Regions from separate parts of the Ruegeria sp. BF10 genome, predicted to be linked through region 2. Evidence: riboswitches for the same ligand, from Rfam matches in the RefSeq annotation. Region 2 holds a riboswitch; each other region holds the start of a gene.
The links. A riboswitch is a leader RNA that binds a small molecule or an ion and turns the genes downstream of it on or off. The one in region 2 is predicted to bind cobalamin.
Positions count from the first base shown of each region.

Region 1: another riboswitch for cobalamin. It lies ahead of ACR0DJ_RS20225 (DUF4198 domain-containing protein); the one in region 2 lies ahead of ACR0DJ_RS17090 (hypothetical protein).
Region 3: another riboswitch for cobalamin. It lies ahead of ACR0DJ_RS09525 (DUF1636 family protein); the one in region 2 lies ahead of ACR0DJ_RS17090 (hypothetical protein).

Region 1 is NZ_JBQFTR010000011.1:15,516-22,653, reverse strand. Features, by position in the region: gene ACR0DJ_RS20235 (cobalt ABC transporter permease) at 1-183, opposite strand, end outside; gene cbiM (cobalt transporter CbiM) at 180-791, opposite strand; gene ACR0DJ_RS20225 (DUF4198 domain-containing protein) at 798-1,583, opposite strand; cobalamin riboswitch at 1,715-1,913, opposite strand; gene ACR0DJ_RS20220 (ROK family transcriptional regulator) at 2,038-3,162, opposite strand; gene ACR0DJ_RS20215 (sugar ABC transporter substrate-binding protein) at 3,415-4,434, shown strand; gene ACR0DJ_RS20210 (ABC transporter permease) at 4,543-5,616, shown strand; gene ACR0DJ_RS20205 (ATP-binding cassette domain-containing protein) at 5,616-6,392, shown strand; gene ACR0DJ_RS20200 (nucleoside/nucleotide kinase family protein) at 6,389-7,027, shown strand; gene ACR0DJ_RS20195 (aspartate/glutamate racemase family protein) at 7,074-7,138, opposite strand, start outside.
Region 2 is NZ_JBQFTR010000005.1:48,040-55,177, reverse strand. Features, by position in the region: gene ACR0DJ_RS17130 (NAD(P)/FAD-dependent oxidoreductase) at 1-263, shown strand, start outside; gene ACR0DJ_RS17125 (hypothetical protein) at 217-762, shown strand; gene ACR0DJ_RS17120 (MFS transporter) at 762-1,985, shown strand; gene ACR0DJ_RS17115 (DUF3833 domain-containing protein) at 1,982-2,599, shown strand; gene ACR0DJ_RS17110 (DUF3833 family protein) at 2,596-3,138, shown strand; gene ACR0DJ_RS17105 (hypothetical protein) at 3,168-3,392, opposite strand; gene ACR0DJ_RS17100 (hypothetical protein) at 3,507-3,875, shown strand; cobalamin riboswitch at 3,919-4,122, shown strand; partial or broken gene ACR0DJ_RS17095 (IS3 family transposase) at 4,140-4,289, opposite strand; gene ACR0DJ_RS17090 (hypothetical protein) at 4,381-4,677, shown strand; gene ACR0DJ_RS17085 (mechanosensitive ion channel family protein) at 5,033-5,968, opposite strand; gene ACR0DJ_RS17080 (response regulator) at 6,024-6,839, opposite strand; gene ACR0DJ_RS17075 (NepR family anti-sigma factor) at 6,933-7,121, shown strand; gene ACR0DJ_RS17070 (RNA polymerase sigma factor) at 7,114-7,138, shown strand, end outside.
Region 3 is NZ_JBQFTR010000001.1:1,887,828-1,894,965, reverse strand. Features, by position in the region: gene cobN (cobaltochelatase subunit CobN) at 1-2,588, opposite strand, end outside; gene cobW (cobalamin biosynthesis protein CobW) at 2,594-3,649, opposite strand; gene ACR0DJ_RS09525 (DUF1636 family protein) at 3,651-4,025, opposite strand; cobalamin riboswitch at 4,118-4,324, opposite strand; gene ACR0DJ_RS09520 (SLC13 family permease) at 4,551-6,407, opposite strand.

The sequences.
Region 1 (7,138 bases), on a different contig from region 2:
ACCCAGCTCGGCCCCGTCCGGGCCGGTGACAATGACCTCGGTCCCGCTTGCCATATCACCGTTGGAAAAGCCGATCTCGCCCTCGATCACGTCTCCCGACTCGAAAACGCCGGCTATGACCTTGTGCGCCAGGGCAGGCACGGGCGCACAGCACACAGCCAGTATGACAACCAGATGCTTCATGTGGTTGCTCCTCTGAAAAACAGTTCGGGCTTGACCTTGCGCGCCAACAAGACGGCGAACCCGGTCAAAATCGCCTCGATGGCCATGACTGGAATATGGGCGAAGAAAACAAGCTTGGCAGCGGGCAGGAACTCATCCCCCGACAGCGCCAGGGAAATCGCGACCATGCCGGTTGTCGCCGCAATTGCAAATGCGCCGCCGACACCGCCCCAAATCGCACCTTGCAAAGGTGTCCCGCGCGCGATCAGACGACCGAACAGCATTCCGGCCACCACCGCGGGCAGGGCGATATTGACGGTGTTGATCCCCAGCACCGTCAACCCGCCAAAGCCGAAAAAGACCGCCTGTAGCAAAAGCCCGACGAACAAAGCCGGGAATGCGGCCCAACCAAGCAGCAGCCCGGCCATACCGTTGAGGATCAAATGGACCGACGACGGACCAATGGGTACGTGGATCAACGATGCTACGAAGAAACTGGCTGACAGCACACCGGCAGTGGGGATGCGATCAAGATCCAGAGACCTGAGACCCATGGCGATCCCGCCCGCGGCCGCTATGGCGCCGCCAACAACAACCGGGTTGGAAAGGGCTCCGTCGACGATGTGCATTCGGGGTTACTCCAGATCCCAGGCGCGAATCCAGATCACCGCATCCTGGCTGAGTTCTTTGCCCTCATGTTCGGTTGCCGGACCGGATCCAAGTGCTGCGAAACCCCAGTAGCCGTCTTTTGGAACGCCGAACGAAAAATACCCGTTGTCGTCAGATATTGCGACCACCGCACCACCCGGCATTGGTGACACTTTCGGTGCAGAAGCGGCCGAGCTTTCCATGTCGGGTTCGGCGGCCATGTACTCGATCTCGATCTCGGCCCCCGCAACCGGCTGACCATCAGCCAGCACACGGCCCGTGAAAGTCGAACCCGCGATGATGTTGGTCGGCTTGTTCAGCGGGATAATCTCGGTCGCCAGCCCCACGGGATTCATCCAGTCGGTCGGCAATTCGTTACGGTTCAGGAAGGCTTTGGTGAGCTGTTGGATATAGATGTCTTCGGATTCCTCATAATAAGGCTGAGGAACCGTCACCAGCACATAGTCGCCCGAACGTTTGACCGGGACACTGCCCTTGAACGCCGCGCCCTCGTTTTCCCCGCCGGTGAACCGGATAGGTTCCAGCGTGTCCAGCAAATCGGTCTTTTCACCGTTGTGGATCACATAGAATTCCTGCGGCTTTTCCAGATCCATGACATGGCCATTCTCGAACGGATGCCAGAAAATCAGTTTGACCGGTACATCGCCCGGTTTATCGATCATGGTGTCGGTGGTGTATTCCAAAAGGAAATGCGCATCTGCGATGGCAGGAAGAGCCACCGCGGCAGCGGCTGCGCTGAGCAGCGTTTTCATGAACAGTCGTCCTTGTCCCTTCGCGCCAATCCCGGCGCGAAATTCGTTTTGACCACGGGACATACAACGCCAAATTACCCTTTCAGGCATCCTGGTCCGACGCACATCCCGTCGCCGATTAGGAGTGCCCGTTAGAGGGCACATGTCCGGCAGGTATCCTGACTTGCGGGTCAAAGCGTTGGACTGGCCTTCCCGGGCAAACCCCAGTGGCGTTTCAGCCCTGCTCGCCGCTTACAGTTGCGGGTGCAGTTGCGGAATTGGGCCTGAGCCCGCACCGCATTCCCTATTGATTCCAGAGCAAGCCCCGGAACCGGACATGCCGAGCGGCTTGCCAGACAACTCAGCCCTCGGTCAACGAAAATGTGCCGTGGCCGTCGAAAAAATGCTGAATTCGGCAGTTCGGGCGGGTAAATCGACTTCGTGAAAAATCCAAGGCAGCAGGATGATTTCATGCCTAAGCTTCTGAAAGATACCTTTCCGACAATGGCAGGCTTGCCGCGCCCAGTGAGCGTGCTTCCGGGCCCACGGTCCCTTCCAGCACCACGGGGCGCTCAAGACCGGTCAGGTTAAGCTCAGACAGTTTGTCTTCGACCATTTCAACCAAACGCGCCTTGATGTCCTGCGGCATCCAGCCGTCAATCTTCACGCATTCGAAATCTATCAGGCTACAGGATGAGACAATCGCATGGGCAATCCCGCTCGCCGTCTGTTTCAACCAGTTTTCCAGTTGAACATTTGGCACATCCCAACGTTCGGTCGTTTCCCATAAAGACAGCGAGGTCGCCCCTGCTGTCGTGATCGCACGCTCGAGCACATAAAGGCTGGCCACGTCGATAAGCGGCCTGACACCGCCCGTACCATCCGGCACAGGCAGGGGGCCGATCGCACCCGAGTTTCCACGCCCCGAAAAGATCGCGCCATTGAGAACCACACCGCCGCCAATGAAAAACCCGATATAGAAGTACAGAAAATCCCTTGGTCCATCGGCCGGACCGAATACCAGTTCCGCACCACAAGCCGCCGTTGCGTCATTTTGCAGAAAAACCGGCATATCGAGGCGACCAGCCAGGTCAGCCTTCAGGTCTGATACGCGCCACGGGTCCATTTCTTCCTGAGGAACCTGAAGGGCCTGGGCCCAGTCCCACAGGTAGAACGGCATGGCAATTCCAAGACCCGCAATCCTGCCTTTGGCCTCGGGCGACATGGATGACATCATTTTGCCCAGACTCTGCGTGGAAAACTCCAAAGTGGCTTTCGGCGTTGGATAGTCATAGGTTCGCCGCTTGCGTTGCCGCACGTTTCCCACAAAGTCAGTCAAAACCAGCTCGGTACTGCGGCGCCCGACCTTGAGCCCAAAGAAAAACGCACCATCCGGGTTGAGACGCATGGGAACGGAAGGTTGCCCGACTTTCCCGCGGACCGGTTCACCGCGCAGAAGCAACCCATCCTTTTCCAATTGACGCATGATGACGGAAACCGTTTGTGCCGACAGTCCCGTCATGCGCGCGAGTTCGGACTTCGCAAGGGCCTGATGACGTCGGACAAGCGACAACACCAGCCGTTCGTTGCGGGCCCGCATGCCGCTTTGATTGGTTCCGCGCACCACTGACCCCTGTGAACCAATCGAGTTTTTCCGTGATGAATTTTCCGGCACGACCACCCCTTTCCTGCTGAAGAATGGGAAAGCCCGCCCGCCCTGTCAATAATAATTAAGAGTGATTTATTTATTGACTCAAATTTCGATTCTTGTGATTGTTTCTTATGGGATCAGGGTTTTTGCCTGATCGCCCTCGTGCCCTACTCGGCATAGGAAAAACTGGGAGGATAATCGATGAAACTTGCAAAACTTGCGGGTGCAGCTGCGCTCGGGGTTACTGCCATGGCTGGCAGTGCAATGGCGGAAGGTGAAACCGTTTGCCTGATCACCAAGACAGACACCAACCCGTTCTTTGTCAAAATGAAGGAAGGCGCGACAGCGAAGGCGGAAGAGCTGGGAATGACGCTCAAAGCCTTTGCTGGCAAAGTTGACGGCGACCATGAAACGCAGGTGCAAGCCATTGAGACCTGCATTCTGGACGGCGCCAAGGGCATTCTGCTGACGGCTTCGGACACTTCATCCATCGTTCCGGCCGTGAAGCAGGCGCGGGATGCAGGGGTTCTGGTTATTGCTCTGGATACGCCGCTGGAACCCATTGACTCGGCTGACGCGACGTTTGCCACGGACAATTTCCTGGCCGGGCTGCTGATTGGACAATGGGCAAAAGCCACGCTGGGCGACGCGGCCAACGACGCCAAAATCGCGACACTGGATCTTGCCGTCAGCCAGCCGACAGTGGATGTGCTGCGCAATCAGGGTTTCCTGCAAGGCTTCGGTATCGATCTGGCGGACCCGAACGTGATCGGCGATGAAGATGACCCCCGTCTGGTCGGAAGTGATGTCACCGCCGGCAACGAAGAAGGTGGTCGCCGCGCGATGGAAAACCTTCTGGCCAAGGATCCGACGATCAACGTTGTTCACACCATCAACGAACCTGCGGCAGCAGGCGCTTACGAAGCGCTGAAAGCCATCGGGCGCGAAAATGACGTGCTCATCGTTTCCGTGGACGGAGGCTGCCCGGGCGTCCAAAACGTTGCCGACGGTGTGATCGGCGCGACGTCACAGCAATACCCGCTGTTGATGGCATCGCTGGGGGTTGAGGCCGTCAAGAAATGGGCGGACGAAGGCGTGAAACCAGAAAACACACCCGGCAAGGATTTCTTTGACACCGGCGTGGCGCTTGTAACGGACAAGCCTGCCGAAGGCGTCGAGTCGATCTCGGTCAAAGAAGGCATGGACCTCTGCTGGGGATGACCTGACCACCCGGAGGGCCGCAGAGGGCGGCCTTCCGCTTTTCAAACCACCCAATCGCCCGAAAACTTGCTAAAGTCGTCAGTGACCTGACGCTTTGGGGGAACATTCATGTCCGATACTTCACGACGATCAGACGACTTCGAAGCCGCTGCGAAAGGCAGCCCGGAACAGGTTGCCGAATTCGACGATCACCACCGCGGGTTTGTCGGAACGGTTCAGCATTTTCTGCATGTGAACCCCTCTCTGGTGCCGTTGATCGTCCTTGTGGCTGCCATCGTCATTTTCGGTGTCTTGTTGGGCTCCAAGTTTTTCTCGCCATTTGCACTGACCCTGATTTTGCAGCAGGTCCAGATCGTCGGGATCGTGGCGGCGGCGCAAAGCCTCGTCATCTTGACCGCCGGTATCGACCTCAGCGTCGGGGCAATCATGGTGATGTCGTCGGTTGTCATGGGACAGTTCACCTTCCGATATGGGCTGCCGCCATCGGTCGCGATCATTTGCGGCCTTTTCGTTGGCACAGCAATCGGCGCGGTGAACGGTTATCTTGTCAGCCGCATCAAACTGCCACCGTTCATCGTGACGCTTGGCATGTGGCAAATCGTTCTCGCGGCAAATTTCCTTTATTCTCAGAACGAAACGATCCGGTCACAGGAGATCGAGGAACATGCCAGCATCCTGCAACTGTTCGGTGCCAAGTTCAACGTCGGCGGGGCAGTATTCACCGTCGGCGTGATCTTCATGCTGGTGCTTATCCTCGTGCTTTCCTATGCGCTTCGTCATACCGCCTGGGGAAGGCATGTCTATGCGGTCGGTGATGATCCGGAAGCTGCCGAGCTGTCCGGTGTCAATGTGCATCGCACGCTGATGTCGGTTTACATGCTGTCCGGGCTGATCTGCGCCTTCGCGGGTTGGGCTCTGATTGGTCGGATCGGGTCCGTGTCTCCGACCTCTGGCCAGTTGGCCAATATTGAAAGCATAACGGCGGTCGTGATCGGGGGCATATCCCTTTTCGGTGGCCGCGGGTCCATTCTCGGATCATTGTTCGGAGCGTTGATCGTCGGGGTCTTCACGCTTGGGCTTCGATTGCTGGGCGCTGATGCGCAATGGACGTTCCTGTTGATCGGCATCCTTATCATCGCAGCGGTCGCGGTCGACCAGTGGATCAGAAAGGTGGCAGCCTGATGGAACCTATTCTCAAAGGACGGAACCTTGTGAAGCGCTACGGCAAGGTAACGGCGCTGGATCAGTGCGATTTCGATCTGATGCCGGGCGAGATTCTGGCCGTGATCGGCGACAACGGCGCAGGCAAGTCAACACTGATCAAGGCGATATCGGGCGCGGTGGTGCCGGATGAAGGTGATGTTTGGCTGGAAGGCCGCAAAGTGAATTTCCACTCGCCGATTGACGCGCGCGAAGCCGGTATCGAAACGGTCTACCAGACGCTTGCGATGTCCCCCGCCCTGTCGATTGCGGACAACATCTTCATGGGGCGCGAAATCCGGCGCAAAGGGCCGTTGGGATCATGGCTCCGAATGCTCGACCGTCCGGCGATGGAGAAATTCGCCCGCGACAAGCTGAGCGAACTGGGCCTGATGACGATCCAGAACATCAATCAAGCCGTTGAAACTCTGTCCGGGGGTCAGCGTCAGGGTGTTGCCGTGGCGCGGGCCGCGGCGTTCGGATCAAAAGTCATCATCCTGGACGAGCCAACGGCCGCACTGGGTGTGAAGGAAAGCCGTCGCGTTCTTGAACTGATCCTCGACGTGAAATCGCGGGGCATTCCGATCATCCTGATCAGCCACAATATGCCACATGTTTTTGAGGTCGCCGATCGAATTCACGTGCACCGGCTTGGCAAACGCCTCTGCGTCGTTGATCCCAAGGATTACACGATGTCCGACGCTGTGGCGTTCATGACCGGTGCCAAGGAACCGCCCGCCGAGGATCAGGCCGCGTGACGAATACACGTGCCACCCCCGAAGCGCTTGCAACCAGGATCGCGGATGCCGTTCAGGCTTTGCCTCCGCTGCAAGACCGTCATCTTGTCGCAATTGCCGGGCCACCGGGATCGGGGAAAACGACTGCGGCCAGCCTTGCGACCAAAGAGCTGAATCTACGCGGCGTCGCAACCGGACTGGTCTTCATGGACGGCTTCCATTATGACAACGTGATCTTGAAGGATCGTGGCCTGCTGAACCGCAAAGGATCCCCCGAAACCTTTGACCGTGCCGGCTTTCGTGCGCTGCTTGGTCGATTGCGTGCGGAAGAAGAAGTCGCCATACCCGAGTTTGACCGGGAACTGGATCTGGCCATTGCCGCGCGGTCCATGATCACGGCGGATCAGCGCGTTGTTCTGGTTGAGGGCAATTACCTTCTCTTGAATGAATCGGGTTGGTCGGACCTTCACCAACTGTGGACATTCAAGGTATTTTTGGACACCGATCTGAAAACACTCGAATCCCGCCTGACCAACAGATGGATCGGCCACGGTCTGGACACCAATGCCGCCAAGGACCGTGCGCAGTCGAACGATCTGCCGAATGCAAAGCGCGTGATCCGAAATTCGATACCCGGTGATCTGACACTGGCTTGAGTTTTGCCTTCGGCCAACACAATCCGTCTTGATGAAAGGCCAGAGGTCAGCTCCGGTACACCGGCGGAACAAGACCGGCCTGGAACCAAGTCACGAAAGACACGATTGAAA
Region 2 (7,138 bases):
CCGCGGATAAAATCTATGATCAGGTCGAATTTGCCCATCCGGTATTCGACAAGGCCGCCCTGAAGGCGCAAGGGCAAATCCGCGAGATGCAGGGACAGAACCGAACCTGGTTTGCCGGCGCTTACAACCGGCACGGATTTCACGAAGACGGGATAGCCAGCGCGATGCATGTCGTTGCTCGAATAAATGGTGCCCCGCAAACCATCGGAGCTGACAATGGCATTCCTGGGAAAGACCCGGCCATTTCTGTCGCCGCCGAATAAGGCGATATGGCGCACGGCGTTTCTTGCACTTTCTTTGCTGATCCCCAATGGGCTGATCGCATCGCCGGTCACGGAAGAGCTGAACGATGCCCAACTGCGCGGAACCGCGACGTTCCGGTATCTGGGTTTTCCGATCTATGACGCCAAACTTTATACGCCCAAGGGCGCGCCGTTCAGTTGGAGCGAAGATATCGCCCTGCAACTGACCTATCGCAAGAACATCAAGAAGAAAGCGCTGGTCAACTCGACGCTGGACGAGATGGACCGCATCGGCCGTTCAGCGCCCGTTCGCGACGAACTGAACCGGTGTTTCAAGACCGTGGCAAAAGGGGACAGCTATCTGGCGGTTTCCGACGGTCCCGACAAGATCAGTTTCTGGCTGAACGGGCAAAAGACCTGCACCATGGCCTATCCGGGCATCAAACGCAGTTTCATGTCCGTATTCCTGGGGGACAACACGCGGTCCGCGTCCTTCACGCGCAGGCTACAGGGGCGATGATGCTCTATCCCCGGGTCAGTCTTTATGCGCTGATGCTTGCTGCGGCGGGTATTCCTCTTTATATCCACTTGCCGCGCTTTGCAGCCGTGAACCTGGGTATTGGCCTTGGGGTCATTGGTGCCGTTCTGCTGGTGATCCGTTTGGTGGATCTGGTGCAGGATCCGTTGATTGGTTGGGCAATCGACCGATGGCCCGGCGGCCAGCTTGCATTTGCGGCGATGGCGGCTTTGGGGCTGGCGATCGGGTTTCCCCTGCTTTTCAATCTGCCGCAGGGTGCCAGCGTGCCGGAACTGGTCGCAATCCTGATCTTGCTGTTTTCAGCATACAGCCTGGGAACCATTCTTCTGTATGGTCGCAGCGCAACTTTGGCAAAGCGCACCGACCCGAAAGAGCTGATGACACTGGCCGCCTATCGTGAAGGCGGGCAGTTGACCGGCGTGGTCATCGCAGCCAGCGCACCAGCCCTGTTGTTTGCTTTCGGGGCAAAATCCCAAGGCTACCCCGCTTTCGGAATGTTTCTGGGACTGCTATCCATTCTGACCCTGGTGCTGACTGTCCCGATCTGGCGACGGACCCCGATAACAGGAACAGGTTTGTCTTTTTCTGGACTGGGTCAGGCCGGCGGCTTGCGCCTTCTTGCACTGGCTTTGGTAAACAGCCTTCCGGTTGCCATCACTTCAACCCTGTTTCTTTTTTTTGTGGAAGACCGGCTGCAACTGCCGGGCAAGGCGGGTCCCTTGTTGATCCTGTTCTTCCTGAGTGCAGGCGCGAGCGTCCCGCTCTGGGCAAAGCTCAGCAACAGGATTGGCCCGAAACAGACCCTGATAATCGCCATGCCGCTCTCGATCGCTGGCTTTATCGGCGCGGCCACACTGAGTGCAGGAAACCTTACCGGGTTCGCCGTCATCTGTCTCGCCTCGGGCGCGGCCCTTGGCGCGGATATGGTCGTGTTGCCCGCCATGTTCTCGGTCGTGCTGACCCGGGCCGGGCTGAACGCATCAGCCGCGTTTGGCATCTGGTCCTTCGCTGGCAAACTGGGCCTCGCCCTGGCTGCCTTTTTCACTCTGCCACTGCTGGAACGCAGCGGTTTCACCCCCGGTCAAACCAATTCCGCACAGGCACTGACCACACTCAATCTTGCCTATGCGGTGCTGCCCTGCATCCTGAAAGTCGGAGCGTTCGGGATGGTGTTGACCCTGCCTACCGAGGTCACAAGAAAATGAACGCTTTCACCATCATCCTTCTGGTCCTTCTGACCGCTGTCTTCATCCGCACAAGGCTGCTGAGTTTTCGCGCGCAATCGCCGTCCGATTACAGCGGCACCGGGCCAGGTTTTTCGCTGAAAAAACACCTGAACGGAGAGATCTTGTCCGAGGGCCTGATCTATGGCCCCAACGGCAAAATGTCGAACAGCTTTGTCGCGCGCATGTCCGGTGAATGGCAAGGCAACGCGGGCACGCTAACCGAGTACTTCACGTATTCCAACGGAAAACAGATGACCCGCAAATGGTACCTGACGCTGGGAACCGGAGACACATTCACGGCAATGGCGGATGATATCGTGGGCGAAGGTCGGGGTGTCATCTCGGGGTCAACCGTGAAACTCACCTATCGCATCATCCTGCCCGAGGACGCTGGCGGGCATACTCTGGATGTCACCGACTGGATGTACCTGACAGAAACCGGCGTCATCATGAACCGGTCCGAGATGCGCAAATTCGGCATCAAGGTCGCGGAACTGGTCGCCACGATGCGTGCAAACCCGAAATCAAAACCGATCCACGCGATTGGTTCGAACGGGTATGACGCGACTTCGGAAGGGAAGCCGTTGCAATGATCACCTTTCGCTCTTTCATCGCCTGCGTCGCCATCACGAGTCTCGCGCTTCTGGCGGCCTGCTCCAGCAAACCCAAAGTACCAAAAACATTTCTGTCGGACCGACAGTTGAACCTCGAGGAATTCTTCGACGGTAAAACCGTGGCCTACGGTCAGTTTCAGGATGTTCTGGGAAATATCCCCCGCAGATTCACAGTTGATATCGACGGGACATGGGACGGCGAAACCCTGACCCTGATCGAAGACTTCGTCTACGATGATGGCGCGACGGAACAACGCATCTGGACATTGACCAAAACCGGAGAGGATACATGGACCGGTACGGCGCCTGGCGTACTGGGCACCGCCAGCGGGATTGAACGCGGGGATACGTTCAACTGGAAATACAAGATCGACCTGCCGATCAAGAACGGGACCATGCGTGTCAAGTTCGACGACTGGATGTGGCTGCTGGATGACGACCGTCTGCTGAACCGCGCGTATGTCTCACGCTATGGCGTCCGTCTGGGTGAAGTCATCCTGTTCTTCGAGAAGAAATAGGGCCGCCAGGCCCGGTTTCATCACAACAGTCAGTAGAAAATAAACTCGTCCACCAATGCGGTCGTCGATCCCTTGACCTCTCCGGCCGTGTTCGCCCTTGGCCCGTCCGAGGCTGCGCCCTCGGCGCGTTCGCCGCATTCGATTTTCAAACGCGCGCGTTCTATCTGCCCCCAGAGGAAAAACAGACCATCCCGTTTTCCCATGAGGCGCGCAGGAACCCTTGCCCGCAAAACACCTGTTTTCGGTTTTGGCATCTGCTCTCTTACTGCCTCCGGTGTTTTCCACCATTGTCGGAAAACGTAATGGTTTTTCCGAAAAAAGACAATTTTTTATGGACAAAATGAGGTTTTCTACCATCCGTTGACAGGATGGGCTGGCAACTCTCGCATGACGGATATTCGCCGTCTTTACCTGCCTCATGGCAAGCCAGCACCATCCCGCACGGATCAACGTCACCCAAACGGGCATTGCTGCAAACCGCTTTCCTTTGGCCTGACACTCTCTTTCCCAGCCAAGGTCAGGCGACGCGCAACGTTTCGTTTCTGATCACAGCGACCAGGCCGTCGCCGTCGCGGTTGGGGGTCAGTTTGACGGCGTGGATGTCAGACGTGGCCGCATACACCGCAAGGCCATTGGACCCGCAGAACGCCGTGCTTGCGGGCCTGCCACGCCCCTCAGCCAAGGACCGTGATCCCGGTGCTGTCCACTTTGCCGGAATGTTTCCATGTCTGTTTTGAAACCGGAAATGCCGCCAGCATTTCAGCGCCCAAGCGGGTAAAAAGTACGCTGCCATCGTGAGGTGCCGCTGTTTGATTCTCAGGCAGCGGAGAATTGGGAAGCCGGTGGAATTCCGGCACTGCCCCCGCAACGGTAAGGAAGGTCAGGTTCGACAATCAACCACTGGGACGAGGATCCCGGGAAGGTGTCGCAACCGGGTGCAAGCCCCTTTCAAGTCCGGAAACCAGCCTTGCAGATATGTCAAACCGCGGGTGGCGGTGGGGGCACGGGTTTCGGACGTGGTCCTCGCCCTTGAGGCCGTCCAGCACGATCCTGGTCTTCTCTTCGGCCGAATACTGTTTGCGTGTGGCACGGCGGATGTCATTGACAACCTTCTCGCCGTGGCTCTTGCGTGTTCCGGGTTTCTGTCTCATCTCCACTCCTTGGTGGGTACGATGTGCCAGAAACCCTCTCTTATCAAATCGACTTAAACTGTCCCATTGGCGCTGACGTCACACAAGCAGGGTGGAAAAACCGGAAAAGGACGCAGGAAACCAGTTCAAAGTCGTCGTCACTCCGGGCGAGTTCTTTGACAAGCACGGGAGCCCGATTTCGACCGAAAACGGCTGCCCCCCCAATCTAAAAGAGGACGTTCATCGTGCCATAGTGAGCGTTTCGGATTCAGAGGAAGCTGTCACTTTGCAACGGAGACAAGACGAGTCGGGCGCTGAGTTCATGCGTCGCTTCGACCAGACAGGCATCGAGATAGGTAAGAAGGTTGGCACGACCCTTTGCCTGCCCTGGGATGCCAAGTGGACTTAATTGCATGTTTGAGCTTCGAGCCAGCCGGAGTCTGAGCGTGAAATGACTGAGTAGGATCATATTGACCAGCGCTGGGCCTACCAAGACAGGTACTGCCGCTCAGGTTCTAGCCCAAGGATTACTATTCGTGACAATCTCCTCTGGCTTGTGTCTCTTCGTTGCCATGCTGATCTTCGGTTTTCCCAAGCATAATGGCGGACCACTTCATTGGGAGAGGATCAGGCCAACTCATTTTGGCGTTTCAGTCGCGGCAATCATTTTAGCGACCCAGCCCGATGACCGCACCTCCGTTGCTCAAACCCCTAATTTTGTCTGAAGAGTGCTGGCTTCAGGCATCTGGGGTCAACAGTCAAGGTTACTCTGCCGCGATCGCTTTTTCTCGCTGAGTCTTTTCGCCTTCAATCAACAGAGTGCGGGTCGGAAACGGAATATTGATATCCGCTTCGTCCAACGCCTCTTTGACTTTGCGCTTCATGTCTGCCTGGTATTGGAAGTAGTCCGAAGACTTGCACCAGACGCGGACAAGAAAATCGACGCTGCTGCTGCCAAGATTGTTCACCTGGATGAACGGTTCGGGGTCAGCCAGCGAACGGGCGTCCGACATGATCGTCTCGCGAATGACGCGCTCGGCCTCCGCCAAGTTGACGCCGTATCCAACGCCAAACGTCCACTCGGCACGACGGGTCTCGTAGACGGAATAGTTCTTGATGGTGTTTCCCCACACCTCGGCGTTGGGAACGATAACCTTGACGTTCCCCATATCCGCAATTTCGGTGTAGTTCAGGGTGATATCTTTTACAGTTCCGAGCACCCCATTCACGTCGACGAAATCGCCGATCTTGAGCGGCCGGAACAGGATGATCATCACGCCGGCTGCAACGTTGGACAATGTGCCTTGCAACGCAAGACCAATGGCCAAACCGGCGGCACCGATCAGCGCGATGATCGACGTCGTCTGCACCCCGAACGTGTTCAGAATGAACAGCCCGGTAAACGCCAGGATCGTATAGCGCGCCAGATTGCCAAGAAAGTTGAACAACGTATCGTCCAGGCGTTCCGATTTTTCACCGACGCCCCGGATCTTCCGGCTGACATATCTTGAAATCACAAGCCCAAGCACCAACAGGATCAGCGCGGCGATCGTGTTCGCGACAAGGCCAAGAAGGGCCTCGAGCGTCAGCAGGTCGCTCAGCGATTTCCCGTCATACAGCTCGGTATTCAGAACTTGCGACAGTTCGGCCCAAACGGTGTTCGTCACGTTCTCTGCGGTCTGTGCAATCTCGTTTTCCATGGTGTTCCTCGTGTTTCATCGCCTGAGTTTTTTCTTGCAGCGCGGTCCTGCCGGGTCAGACCTCGATCACGGCGCTAGAGGCAAAGAACATGGCCTGGCTGACGGCCGATTTGACCTGTTCTTCGGTGTAGGGTTTGGAAATCAGAAAGGCGGGTTCGGGGCCTTTGCCTGTCAGAAGGCGCTCGGGGAATGCGGTGATGAAAATGACGGGGCAATCGCCGTGCTGGGCAATGATGCGGTTCACCGCATCGATTCCGCTAGATTTGTCCGCCAGCTGAATGTCCGACAGGATCAGGTCGAACGGCTCGCGCTTGGCCAGGTCAATGGCGGCGGTCTCGGTGCGTGCGACCCCGATGACCTGGTGGCCCAGGTCGGCCACCATCGTCTCAAGATCCATCGCGATGATTGCTTCGTCTTCGATGATCAAAATGCGGCCAGAAGTGTGGCGAGCCATTTCCTCGTAGGCGATATCGATCAGCTTCTGAGCCTCGGCGGGTTCTATCTGCATAATTGCGGCGATATCGCTGACCGAGAACTCTTCGACCGTCCGTAGCAGCAAGGCCTCGCGCGTGTTCGGCGTCAGGCGTGCCAGCTGGGCGTGGGCGCGCGATTGGATGTCAAAACTGCCGCCATCAGCGTCAACGGGCATTCCCGACGTTGACCATATACCGTGAAAAACACGAAACAACGCGACCCGCGGCGCGAGATCGGCATCGAACTGGGCGGGATCTGCCAATATCGCCTCAAGCGATGCTGCGGCGTAGGCGTCGCCACTGTCCTGTGAACCGGTGAGGGCACGGGCATAACGGCGCAGAAACGGCAAGAGCGGGCCAATTTGATCTGCGACGGAAACTCCGGTCAGCTCGGTCATCTATGTTTTCCTCATTTTTTTCACTAAACTCGGGAACCAAACGCACACTGGGGCGTTATGGTTCCAGCAAAAGTGAAAATTTCTGATGATGCCATGACAAAACCACAGCCCAGCCGAGAACATCGGCAAGAAATAGAAAAGCGGATCGACGAAAACCTCAAGCGGGCTTTCGATGAGGTAGCCAACGAACCGGTTCCGGATCGGTTCGTCGATCTTCTCGAAAAACTGCGCAACCAGACCAGTGTTCCCAAAACGGGTGACGCGGGAGGCTCGGATGGTTGATCCCAGAGAAGAGCTTG
Region 3 (7,138 bases), on a different contig from region 2:
GGGTTCCAGTCCGTCGCTTCATCGCGCGCGGCCAATGCGCGAACCGCTTGGCCAAACAAAGCAGACAACGTCGGGAATACATCCCGGAACAGGCCCGACACCCGCAATGTCACGTCCAGGCGCGGGCGGCTCAGGTCAGTGATCGGCAGAACCTCGATGCCGGAAACCCGCTCGGACCCTTTGTCCCATACGGGTTTGACACCCAGCAGGTGCAGCGCCATAGCGAATTCTTCGCCGGCGGTGCGCATGGTGGCTGACCCCCACAGATCGACGATCAGCCCCTTCGGGTAATCGCCTTCTTCCTGAAGATGGCGTCGCACCAGTTCCTCGGCCAGTTTCACGCCTTGGGCATAGGCCGCACGGGTCGGGACCGACCGCGGATCGGTGGTGTAAAGGTTCCGCCCGGTAGGCAGAACATCTGACCGACCACGATAGGGTGAACCCGAAGGCCCGGCATCGATCCGTTTGCCCTCGAGCGCTTTGATCAGCGCGTCGCGTTCGGCATGGGCTGACGGGGCCGGATCGAAATTGCCCGTCACCTCGGGCACGCGCCCGAAGATGTGCAGCCCGTCGCCAAACTGGCTTTCCTTGATGTCACAGACAAAGCGGTCGATGCGGGTGATGGCCTCGGCGGTGCAGGTTGCCTGATCGAGGCCGAGATCGCTTTCCAAGCCGATGGCCTGCGCCTCATCTCGGATATCTTCATGCAAGCGGTCACGGCGTTTGGGGTCAAGCCCGTCGGCGTTGGAAAACTCATCCAGCAGCGATTCAAGCCGCACCATCCGATCCGGCGTGCCGCTGTCCTTCATCGGCGGTGGGATGTGGCCCAGCGTGACGGCTCCGATCCGGCGCTTGGCTTGCGCGGCCTCGCCCGGGTCGTTCACGATAAACGGGTATATCACCGGCAGATCGCCGATCAGCGCCTCGGGCCAGCAATCGGCAGACAAGGCGACCGATTTTCCAGGCAACCATTCCAGCGTTCCATGCGCGCCGATATGGATCAGCGCATCCGCACCCAACCCTTTGCGCAGCCACAAATAGAAGGCGACATACCCGTGGCGCGGGGTGCGCGAGAGGTCATGATAGTCGTCATCCCGCAGCTCGGGCGTGCCGCGTTCGGGTTGCTGCGCGACCAGCGCCTTGCCGCGTCGCATGGCGGTGAAATGGAAGGCCCCATCGGCACAGGCCGGATCATCTTGGGGCGCGCCCCATACGGTGTGCAGATCGGTGCGCAGGGTCTCGGGCAATTCCGCAAGCGCATCCAGATAATCCCCGAGCGACCACGAAATCCGGGCGTCCAGAAGAGTGTCGGCAATCGGTTCGCCAGTCGCGATGTCATAGCCTTCTTCATCAAGATCCGACAGCATCGCCTCGGCCGAAGCCAGCGCGTCAAGGCCAACCGCATGCGCCATCTGCCAGTCTTTGCCGGGATAGGTGGACAGGATCAGCGCGGGAATCTGATCTGCCTTGGGTTTGTCATTCAGTGCAAGCCAGCCCGATACACGGTCGATGATCGCTTCGATCCGGTCCGGTTCGGGCCGATGTGCAAAGCGCGCGTATTCCAGATGCGGATCACGTTTGCCTGGTTCCTTGAAAGACGCGATTCCCGCCGAAATCCGCCCATCGACCTCGGGCAGTACCACATGCATGGCCAGATCGGCGGGGGACAGCCCGCGTTCCGCCTCGGCCCAGGCTTTGCGGCGCGAGGTGGCGAGAGCGACCTGAAACACCGGCACTCCTGCCGCGTCCAGAGGCGATGTTCCCGACGCGCCTTTGCCCGAAAATGAAGTGGCGTTGACAATGGCGGATGGGTTCAGCGCAACAACCTGGTCCCGCAACCAGTCGGCGGCTACAGGCGCCTTGAGCGACGGGGCAAACAGGCCCACCGCCTCGAACCCACGGGCGCGCAGGCTGCGGATCAGGGCCGCGATCGGGGCGGTGTCCGCCGAGGTCAGGTAAGCGCGGTAGAAGGTGACAAGGATGCGTTTGGCGTTACCTTCGAACGCGGTTTCCACCGGGATTACGCCCCGATCCGGACACCACGCGCCACATTCGGGCAAGGTCTTGGCGCCCATCACCGGCCCGGCATAAAGCCCCGCCGCCAGCGCCATCTGCGCCAGCGCCGCCTGTGCCGCGACCTCGCCGCCGGTATCGCACAGATGCGCCAGCCGCCGCAGGGTGGAAACGGGCAGGGTGGAATAGTCGTCCAGCCGCGTGTCCTCGCGCCCGTCGGCGGGTAGCACCGCCAGCGCGATGCCTTTGGCCTGTGCCAGCGCCAGCACCTGCTGCAACCCGTAGGACCAGTAGGGAACCCCGCCGATCAGACGGATCAGAATGCCCTTGGCGCCCTCCAACGTCTGTTCGACATAGGTATCGACCGACAGGGGGTGTTTCAGCGCCGTCAGGTTGGCCAGCCGCAACGAGGGCATCCGCCCCTCGGGCCCGCCACCACGATGCCAGCCCGCCGCGAAAGCACCCAGGTCGCTGTCCGAAAAGGACAGCACCACCAGATCCGCCGGGCTCTGGCCCAGATCGGTCGGGGTCTCGGTTTCCTCGAGCCCGTGGCTTTCGCGGAAGACGATGTGCATGGGTCTTACTCGGCAGCCTCACGCACACCCACGAGGATTTCGCGGATTTCCGCTTCTTTGATATCGTCATGCTCGGCGATGACGACCAGACGCGAACGGCGTTCTTCGCCGGGTTCCCACGGACGGTCATACTGGTGCCGTACCCGTGCACCGACCGCCTGAACCAGCAGGCGCATGGGTTTGCCCTGAACGGCAGCATACCCTTTGACCCGCAGGATGTTCAGCTCATTCGCCAGACGCTCGATATTGGCCACCAGTTGGGTCGGATCGGCTTGCTCGGGCAACTCGACGATGATGCTTTCGAAATCGTCATGCTCGTGATCATGGTGGCCGTCGTGATGCGAGGGCCGGGCGTCCATGTCATCCTCGGCGGCGGCTTCCAGACCCAACACGACGCGAACGTCCACGGCACCTTCGGCCACTTCGACCACGGGCAGGGGGCGCGGCGCCACGGCGGCGATGATCTCGCGCGCCTTCGCCACGCCTTCGGGGCCGGCGAGGTCGGGCTTGGTCAGCAGGATGATGTCGGCGCACGAGATCTGATCCTCGAACACTTCGGACAGGGGCGTTTCGTGGTCGATCGAGTCATCGGCCATGCGCTGGGCGTCCACCGCTTCGACATTGGGCGCGAAACGACCGGCGGCCACGGCCTCGGCATCGGCCAGAGCAATAACGCCGTCCACGGTGATCTTGGAACGGATATCGGGCCAGTCGAACGCCTTGAGCAACGGTTTGGGAAGCGCCAGTCCCGAGGTTTCGATCAGGATGTGATCCGGTCGCGGCTCCAGCGCCATCAGGGCCTCGATGGTGGGAATGAAGTCATCTGCCACGGTGCAGCAGATGCAGCCATTGGCCAGTTCCATGATGTTTTCCGCCGGGCAATCCGGGATGGCGCAGGATTTCAGGATGTCGCCATCGACGCCCACATCGCCGAACTCGTTGACCACGACAGCAAGGCGCTTGCCCTGCGGGTTCTGCATCAGGTGACGCACCAAAGTGGTTTTGCCCGAGCCGAGAAAGCCGGTGATCACTGTGACGGGGAGTTTTTCGAGGTTCGACATGTCAGGCTCCAATCGGGGGAATGCGCGAGGCACAGTTCTTGCGAAAATGTTCGGGGCGTTCGCGCCATTTCACCAAGCCATCTTCAGTGGCCAGATACTTGGTCGCACCGTCGACAATGACGTCGACATGATCTGTTTCGCTCAGGTTTTCGTACACGAAGGTCCAACGGCCCGGCCCGCCGCGCAATACGATCGAACAGCCTTGATCGCAGTTTGAAAGGCATTCAACGGCTTTCAGGGTGACACCGTCGGGCAGGTCCGCCTGTTCCAGGGCCTTGTGCAACAAAGCGCCCGGGCGTTGCGCGTCATCTTCGACAGGCAGGCCGCGACGGCAGGTGGTACAGACCAGCAACTCGACTGGTGTGGTCTCGGTCATGTCTCTCATCCCCCCAAATCCTCTTCGCGGGGGACGGGGTTTCATGCGGGCCACGATTGGTCACGGACCCGACACCGGAACACCCCGCCCGGTTTCAACTTCGGTTGTTGGCAGGTCTCCCGGCTTGCGGATGCCAGAGGCGGGCCTCTGTCGGATGTCCCGCCTTCCCGGCCTTTGGGCCAGTGGCATTGGGCATCCTCTCCGTTCACGGTCGCGGGGGCGGCTGCGTTTGGCGGCATGACCGTTGACGCATTCCCTTTTCATCGGCTGTCACCGACACCAACGAAAGGGACATGCGGCACCGCTGGCCTGCTTGTCAAGCGAGTCGCGCGCAACAATGATGCAGAGGAGTAGAAAGCGACCTGTGGGCGTCGATGGGCGGCATGTCGTGCGGGGTTCAGCCTGAGATGGGCCCAGAGACCAACGGTATCTCTGCCAGGGTCGTACACTGTGGTGAGCGGGTGGCTCAAGGGAACCTGTCCCGATGATGGGAAAAGACCACCGAATACCCCGGATCCTCTCGCGCTAATAAATGACGTTGATCATGAGCAGCGAGACGACCAGAAACAGCACAGTCATGATCCCTCCGGACCGCACGAAATCCATCACCTTGTATCCTGCCGGCCCCATGATCAAGGCATTTACCTGATGGGTTGGGATGATGAAGCTGTTCGATGTTGAAATGGCGACGGTCAGGGCAAAGACGGCCGGATTCCCGCCAGCCGCTATCGCAATCGATACCGCCAGAGGCACCAGCAGAACCGTGGCCCCCACATTTGACATGACCAAAGAAAAGGCCGTCGCCAGAATGGCGATGCCGGTTTGCAGCGACCATAGCGGCCAGCCGTCCAGAATTATCATGATCTGCTGGGCGATCCACGCAGCGGTGCCTGTGTTCTGTACGGCTTGTCCCAACGGTATGAGGCAGGCGAGCAGGAAAACGGTGTTCCAGCCGACCGCGCGGTATGCCTCATCCACGCTGAGCACACGGGTCAACATCATGCCCACCGCTCCGGTAAGAAGGCAGAGCGAAAGTCGGACATCCGTGAACAGGATCAACGACAGCGAAATGGCGAAAAATGCCAGGGCCCAGCCGACTTTTTGCGGCCTCAGCTCGTCCTGTGGAAAGTCCGTTGTCACAACGACGAAATCCGGATCTCGTTTGATCCGCATCAGGTTGTCCCATCTGGTATGCGCCACGAGCATGTCGCCCGCCTGAAACTTTTCGAGCCCGATCTGAGTGGATTCGTGATCCTCGGTCTCGACATGGCTCAGCGTCTCTTCGCCGCGGTGAATGGCCAGCAGCGACATCCCGTAGGTCTTGCGAAACAAAAGCTCGCGGGGGCATTTGCCGATCAGCTTGCTGTCGGGCGTGATGACCACCTCGGCCACGCCTGCATTGGTTGGGGCGAACTCTTCGACGAAAACGTCCAAGTCGGGAAGAACGGTCAGCCCGTATTTCTCGGCGAATTTCTCGACCTCCCAACGGCGGCCGACGATGGCCAGCCGACACGGCGCTGCAATTTCCGCTGTCAAAACCTGAACCATCGAGGTTTTGCCGCGATAGAAGGTGGAAATGATGTACAGGTGGTTTTCGTGGTTGATGTCGGCCAGAATCTCGCCGACCAGGGGGCTGTCCTCGGGCACCACGACTTCGAACACATCGGCTTTGAGGCCATAAACCCTTTGCAGGTATTCCTGTGTCCCTTGTCCGGTACCCGTATTGTCAGGCTCTTCAGCCTCGGGCAAAACCCAGCGTCCCAACAGCAAAAAGTAACCAATTCCGGTCAGGATCAGAACCGCACCGATCGGCGTGACCGAAAACAGGCCGAAGGGCTCCATTTTCTGAGAGGTCGGCAGACTGTCATTAGCCGTCAGGATCAGATCGTTCAGCAGGATAAGAGGAGACGACCCGACCATCGTCATTGTGCCGCCCAGAATGGCGCAGAATCCCATCGGCATCAGCAGGCGCGACAGCGGTATACCTGACCGTGAAGATATTCGGCTGACAACGGGAAGAAACAGAGCAGCGGCGCCGACATTCTGCATGAACGAGGAAATGACGCCAACGGTTCCGGAGATGATTGGAACGACCCTGCCTTCCGATTTGCCGCCGTATTTGAGGATAACGGCAGCCACCTTGTTCATGATCCCCGTCTTGTCCAGACCAGCCCCGACGATCATGACCGCTATGATCGAGATTACGGCATTGGATGCGAAGCCGTCGAACAGAAGGGTGACATCCGCCAGATTTCCCAGCCCGGGCGCGTAGCTGAGCAAACCTATGAGAACCAGAACCAATATGGCGGAAAGGTCGATCCTGATGATCTCGGAAACGAACAAGAAAACGGTGAAAGCCAGAAGGGTGCAAACGACCCCCATCTCGAAGGTAAAGGCAATGTGTTCCACAATACGTCCAGAACTTTTTCTTTGTTAGATTCCTAGTTCATCCTTCCCTGCTTGTCATGAAGTTTCGTTTTTCGCTCATCTGGGGACATTATATTTCTCAAGGAATGGCGTTTCGAGCAATGGTAAAGACCTTGTTTGACGAACCGGTCAGATGGAGGCGTTTGCCAATTTGCATGAGGCAGCCCCCGAACCTGGCATGTGGGCGGGATGACTTGGACGCCTGGGAACAAAGGCTGACAGTGAGTTTGAGAAGCTCGCTGAATTCATCAGCGAGAATATCGCTGGTGACGGAACCCTAGAGTGTTGGTTGGACAGGCCAGTCCACTATGATGCCAGCAATACTCCCCAAGGTTCTAGCGACGACTTCCCGTGCGTCGTCACCTCTCGAAGTTTGCGCAACAGAGGAGGCGGGTTGTTGGCGCGGAAACGCACTATCAGGCAACTGAAGATATTGGCGATTGTACGAAGCCATAGGGCAAAGCATAGCTAGGGCATCTGTACGGATTTCGAACGCATGCCCATTTGCCATAATGCGCGGCGCGAGGAATAACGATTTTCCGCAAAGCACGAACTACGCGGTTGCGTGCGACTGAATAAAAGAAATTCTCAATATCTACCTTGCAGAAATACGTGTTGCCGCGGTGTGCGTGTAGGGCTGACACGTGACCGCCGCGTCTCAAATGAAAGTAATAGTCTGGGAATAA